Regions from separate parts of the Kurthia sp. FSL E2-0154 genome, predicted to be linked through region 2. Evidence: riboswitches for the same ligand, from Rfam matches in the RefSeq annotation. Region 2 holds a riboswitch; the other holds the start of a gene.
The links. Region 2 has a riboswitch for FMN ahead of ribE (riboflavin synthase). Riboswitches for the same ligand answer to the same signal wherever they lie in the genome.

Region 1 (3,429 bases), 620 kb from region 2:
TTGCACGAATTGTGAATGAACATGATTCGCTCGCTGCTACAGAATCCATTATTAACGATATTTTAGGAGAAGAAACGAATGCTTTAATTTCTTCTAAGCAAGGGAAGATTCAATATTCACTTCAAGAAGGGTTAAATCAAAAAGAAATTCGTGAAAAAATCATTCAAAACCATGCTTTTGACAAGGTCTATGAATCAGATGAACCGATTGTAAAAGAGATGTTATTACCATCTACAACAGATAAAGAACATATGGAGAATTATATTGTGCTCGCGTCGCCGATTAATGTAGACCAAAAAGTGCATGGTGCAGTTTTCATCTATCAAAGCCCAGATGCTGTTCATCGTACGACAAAAGAGACAACAAAAATCGTCTTCTTATCTGCTGCAATTGCTTTAGTGTTAACGACATTCTTTGCGTTCTTCTTATCAAGTCGTATTACTTCACCGCTTCGTAAAATGCGTGAAGCTGCATTTGAAGTCGCAAAAGGCAAGTTCGATTCAAAAGTACCTGTATTGAGTCGTGATGAGATTGGACAGCTTGCAACGGCCTTCAATCAAATGGGTAGACAGTTAAAGCACCATGTGGAAGTCATTAATCAAGAGAAAGAACAGTTATCGAGTATTTTAACGTCTATGACAGATGCGGTAATTACGTTTAATCGTGATCGTACAATTTTGTTAAGTAATCCACCAGCCGAATTATTATTACAAAAATGGTTCTTATCGAAAGAAGATCAGTCAAAACCATTGCCAATAGCTATCTATCATATGCTAGAACATGTACTTGATTTAGAAGAAGAACTAGAGGAAGAATTAGAAATTGATGGTGTATATTATGTCATTTCAATTAGCCCTTTATATAGTGCTGAATCAGTACGTGGTGCAGTAGCTGTTTTGCGAGATAAGACAGAAGAACATCGCCTTGATAAATTGCGTTCAGATTTCATTGCAAATGTATCACATGAGTTACGTACACCTATTTCGATGCTTCAAGGATATAGTGAAGCCATCTTAGACGGAGTTGTGTCTTCGGAGGAAGAACGCAATGAAATGATGCGTATTATTTATGATGAATCACAGCGCATGAGCCGATTAGTAACCGACTTACTCGATTTAGCGCGTATGGAATCTGGGAAGATGCGTTTATATCTCGATGATTTAAGTATTAATCAAGTATTTGAACGTATGACACAGAAGTTCGTACAGCGTGGGAAAGAAAAAGGAATCGAAGTAAGTTATGAAACAGAGTTCTCAGATGATGCGCGCGTTCAGATTGATGAAGACCGCATCGAACAAGTTGTAACGAATTTAGTGGATAACGCAATTCGTCATACAGCAAGTGGTGGGCATGTAAAGGTGCTAGCAGACCAATATGCAGGACAAGTGCGCATTCGTATTCAAGACGATGGTGCTGGTATTCCGAAAGAAGACCTTGCATATGTCTTTGAACGCTTTTATAAAGCAGATAAAGCACGAACAAGAGGTAAGGGTGGCACAGGTTTAGGTCTAGCCATTGCAAGTAATATTATTAATGCACATCGAGGCCGTATTACGGTAGAAAGCGAAGTAGATGTAGGTACAACCTTTACATTCTTCCTACCACTACCAGATGAAATTTAATGAATAAAGAAAAAGTCTTGAATTCGAGAGAAAATTCTCTTTACAATTCAAGACTTTTTTTGTATGATGAATGTGTGGAAAAAATAAATACGGTTCATCTTCGGGGCAGGGTGTAATTCCCGACCGGCGGTAATGAAGTGTTTAACACTTCTCAGCCCGCGAACCTTAACAGGTTGATTTGGTGCAACTCCAAAGCCGACAGTATAGTCTGGATGGGAGAAGGTGAAGGTACAGCGTTGTGTTCATAAAAATGAGTGAACAACGTTTATTTAATGTTACCTAATTCTCCCGCGTAGAAGTACTTCTACGTGGGAGTTCTATTTTAAATAAGCACACGCGCAGCCTTACCTCTTTTTGAAGTGATCCGCAACAAAAGGAGAAAACAGAATATGAAGAACAAGAAGTTACGTCGCATGATTGCAATTGGGATGCTAAGTAGTATTGCATTTTTACTACATTTAATTAATTTTCCAATTCCGCCATTCCCGAATTTTTTAGAGGTAGATTTCGGTGATATCCCAGCGTTAGTCGCAATGATTATTATGGGACCACTTGCAGGGATTTTAGTCGAGCTACTAAAGAATGTCATTGACTGGGTATACACAGGTAGTCCAACGGGGGTACCAGTAGGGCATATGGCAAACTTTGTAACAGGCTTATTATTTATCCTTCCAACGTACTTTGTTTATAAAAAATTAAGTACAAAAAAAGGATTGGGAATTGGTCTTGTTGTAGGTACAATCTCTATGGCAGTAGGTATGAGTGTATTAAATTACTTCGTCTTTATGCCAATGTATAATTACTTCTTAAACATGCCTGTTGAAACAGGGGCTGCATTACGTGCTACAATCGTAGCGGGTGTGCTACCATTCAATATTATTAAAGGTATTCTTGTAACAATTGTCTTCCTACTATTATTTAATGTAATGGGTAAGTGGATGACGAAAGAACGCAGAAGTTTCCAAGCATAACTAAAAAAGCTTTGGCATTTAAGAAAATGCCAAAGCTTTTTGTATGAGTTTTAATGTTGTACACGTAGTAATTGTGCATGTAATAAGCGATTGCGTACGGCAACGCCTGCTAGCGCAGATAAAACAGCTTTAATTACACCAACAAGTAAGAATGGATAGACACCGCCCATAAATGCACCAGTCCAAGATAAATCAGCACTAAATTTTAGCCAGATTGTACCGAAAGCAAGTGTTACAATCATTCCGATAATATTGGCAATGATCGCTTGTACCTTTGTAAAACCGAATTTTTCAAGGTATAAACCGATTGCTACAGCTGCTGGTAGGAAGCCGATAATATAGCCACCAGTTGGTCCTGCAACAACGCCTAGACCACCTGACATACCACTGAAGACTGGGATCCCAATTGCGCCTAGTAATATGTAAATAAATACAGATAGCGAGCCATAACGAAGTCCTAGAATTGTAACAGCTAAACCAATTGCAAATGTTTGTCCTGTAATTGGAATGAGTGGTAGTGGAATCGTAACCTGTGCAAAAATCCCGATAATTGCTGCGAATAATGCGGAAAGAATCCACATCTTCAATTGTTCATTTCTCATAAAAATCCCCTTTGTGTAAACTTATTTTAAAAGTAGTTAACCAAAATATAATGAAAAAATGAAAAAAGGTCAATACTTTTTTTGTAACATCAACGTAAAGTATATGACGTATATAACAAAAAAATATCATTTTAAAGTAACAACTTACAATAAATGTCAGAGAATTTGCAAAAAGATTAGAAATATGTATAATAAGACAAAGACGATTGAACAAATTAAAAAATAAGAAATTTG
Region 2 (3,429 bases):
ATTTCAGATTTGCACGATGCGAAATTTGGTCGTCATCAACAACGATTAATTGAACAAGTGAAAAAGCAAAAACCCGATTTAATTTTTTTAACAGGTGATTTAATTGATCGTAATAATTATAAATTAGGAAGAAGTCTAGAAGCAGTTGATGGCTTTACAAAAATTGCTCCGACTTATTTTGTCGATGGTAATCATGAAATTTCAATTAATCGAGTTAAAGAGATTCATATAGCACTCCAAAAAAAGGGGGTACATGTTTTAAATAATGAAGCAGAAACATTCCGCTACAATGGTGCGAGTATACAACTTATCGGTATTAGCGACCCGTTGTCAGGTGAAACAACAGAAGATATGCTGGCAAAAGCGCTGGTGAATGTTCCACAAGATCAATTCAAAATCTTATTAGCACACCGTTCAGAATTTGGCGAAAAATACGCGCAAGCTGGAATCGACCTTGCATACACAGGACATGCACATGGCGGACAAATTCGCTTACCATTGTTAGGTGGATTAGCCAATCACGACGCCTCGCTATTCCCAAAACACACAGAAGGAATTGAACAAGTGGAGCAGTTGCAACACGTAATTAGCCGTGGTCTAGGAAATAGTCTCTTCCCACTACGTGTCTTCAACCGCCCGGAAATCGTCGTTACAACTTTAGAATCGAAATAAATGGACGAATGATCCGTTTCGCCCTCGAATGTCCCGTTTGGACGAGCGAATGACCCGAATCAATCTACGAGTGACCCAACATCTTTAGCGAGTGACTCGTTTCGCCGGTCGAATGTTCGAATGCACACGATCCTAGTCAATTTAAGTCCCTCTCGAATTACTCAAAAGCCACGTGATCATTCTTGGTCTTTTGAGTTTTTTTTGTAAAAAATCTAGTTTTCTGAATAAATTAGTGGTATGGTATAGCTACAATTAAAAAAATCTTCGGGGTCGGGTGAAATTCCCAATCGACGGTGATGCGCGTTAGAGCGATAAGTCCGTGAGCTTTTCGAAGCAGGAGCTGGTGTGAATCCAGGACCGACAGTATAGTCTGGATGGGAGAAGACATGTAAAAATTTGTTTATGATATGAAAAATCATAGGCTTATTTAGACATACCTTTTTTCATCGACCTCATGTAAATGAAGGTCTTTTTTTGTTGTATCAAACTGAATAATCCTTCGGGGTCGGGTGAAATTCCCAATCGACGGTGATGCGCGTTAGAGCGATAAGTCCGTGAGCTTTTCGGAGCAGGAGCTGGTGTGAATCCAGAACCGACAGTATAGTCTGGATGGGAGAAGGATGTGTGAACAAAACTTGTTAAAAAGACGTATGTTAACAGGTTTATTTAGACATGACTTTTAATCATTCTTCCATAAAACTACCCTGAATTGATTCATCAATTGAGCGTAGTTTTTTATTTTGGGAAAGGAGTGGTTTGTATATTTACAGGGATTGTAGAAGAAGTGGCAACAATTCAATCGATTCGACAAGCGAATGAAAATATGGTGTTGCAAATTCAAGCAGAAAAGATTCTGGAAGACGCTGCTTTAGGTGATTCGATTGCAGTAAATGGTGTTTGCTTAACAATTGAAAAACTAGAACAGCACGCTTTTCATGCGACGGTTATGAAAGAAACCTTTCATACAACAACATTACACCGTCTACAATTACGTGAAAAAGTAAATGTTGAAAGAGCTTTGCAGTTACAGGGGCGGTTAGGTGGACATATCGTGACAGGGCATGTTGAAACGGTTGGAAAGATTCAACGAATTTTAAAAACATCAAATGAAATTCGTCTAACGATTGAAACAGAACCGAAATTCATCAAACAGATGGTTTTAAGAGGTTCTGTGACATTGGATGGGATTAGCCTAACAATTTTCGCGTTAAACGCGCGAACATTTGAAGTTTCGCTTATTCCACACACATATGAAACAACGATTTTGCATATGAAAAAAGTGCGAGATGTTGTCAATATTGAAACAGATTACATCGGAAAATATGTGCAAAGCCAAATGGCGACAATTTTAACAGAAGATTTTTTACGAAAAAATGGATTTTGAGGTGAAGGAATATGCAAGAAATAGAAGAAGCACTTCGTATCTTACGAGTGGGTGGCATGATTATCGTGACTGATTCTGAGGCACGTGAAAATGAAGGAGATCTCGTTGCATTAGCTGAAACAATTACACCTGAACAAGTAACATTCATGGCAATTGAGGGTCGTGGATTAATTTGTACACCTATTTCTGAAGAAATGGCGGCACGCTTAGCCTTAGCGCCGATGACAGTAGATAATACGGATAATCATGGAACAGCCTTTACAATTTCGATTGACCATATCGATACGACAACAGGTATCAGCGCTTATGATCGTGCCTTAACGATTCAAGCTTTAACAAGTGAACAAACCGTAGCACAAGATTTTCGTCGTCCAGGACATGTATTCCCACTTATTGCAAAAGCTGGTGGTGTATTAGAACGTGATGGGCATACGGAAGCGGGAGTTGAGTTGGCAAAGTTGTGCGATAAAAAAGAAGCAGCAGTGATTTGTGAAATTATGGGCGATGACGGACATATGCTGACAGGTGAAAATTTGATCACATTCGCTAAAAAACACGTATTACCTATCATTTCAATCGAAGCATTAAAACAATATATTGAACAAACAAAAGGAGCGTATTCAAAATGAACATGATTGAAACAACATTAATCGGAAAAGACTTAAAAATTGGGATTGTATTAGGAAGATTTAACGAATTCATCACAAATCGTTTATTAGAAGGAGCGGTAGATGGTTTAAAAAGACATGGTGTAGCAGAAGAAAATATTGATGTCGTAAAAGTACCGGGGGCTTTTGAAATTCCATATATGGCAAAACAATTAACAAATTATAAAAAATATGACGCGATTATTAGTCTTGGAACGGTTATTCGTGGTGCAACAACGCATTATGACTATGTATGTAATGAAGCTGCAAAAGGAATTGCTTCAGTATCACTTGAAACGAATGTGCCAATTATTTTTGGTGTTGTCACAACGGAGTCAATTGAACAAGCTGTAGAACGTGCAGGAACAAAAGCAGGGAACAAAGGTTATGATTCGGCTGTAGCAGCAATTGAGATGGCAAATCTTCATCGTCTATTAGAAAAATAGACTAGTGTAGATGACCTAGTATGTTTTATGCCAATAGATTGCTAGTTTCAAATCGTATAAAATGACTTGGAACCTATACTCATATAATAAACCTATATCTTTAGTTCGGAAGTCGTTGTTTTGTATAGTCAGCCTATTGAATGACAGTTATAATACTCATTTGGAAAGAGTATCCATGTTTTCAATATAGGAGGGACTATAGGGTGAGAAGAACAATAATGATTGGCGCAACGCTTATGTTAGCAATTGGAATAGGTCAAACGCCAACAATTGAAGCATC

Region 1: another riboswitch for FMN. It lies ahead of MHB75_RS02670 (ECF transporter S component); the one in region 2 lies ahead of ribE (riboflavin synthase).

Annotation. Positions count from the first base shown of each region.
Region 1 covers NZ_JBBOPO010000001.1:562,363-565,791, forward strand. The annotation lists gene MHB75_RS02665 (ATP-binding protein) at 1-1,622, shown strand, start outside; FMN riboswitch at 1,715-1,850, shown strand; gene MHB75_RS02670 (ECF transporter S component) at 2,012-2,593, shown strand; gene MHB75_RS02675 (biotin transporter BioY) at 2,644-3,195, opposite strand.
Region 2 covers NZ_JBBOPO010000001.1:1,183,662-1,187,090, reverse strand. The annotation lists gene MHB75_RS05795 (metallophosphoesterase) at 1-672, shown strand, start outside; FMN riboswitch at 929-1,062, shown strand; FMN riboswitch at 1,164-1,297, shown strand; gene ribE (riboflavin synthase) at 1,424-2,056, shown strand; partial or broken gene ribB (3,4-dihydroxy-2-butanone-4-phosphate synthase) at 2,068-2,652, shown strand; gene ribH (6,7-dimethyl-8-ribityllumazine synthase) at 2,682-3,149, shown strand; gene MHB75_RS05775 (SH3 domain-containing protein) at 3,353-3,429, shown strand, end outside.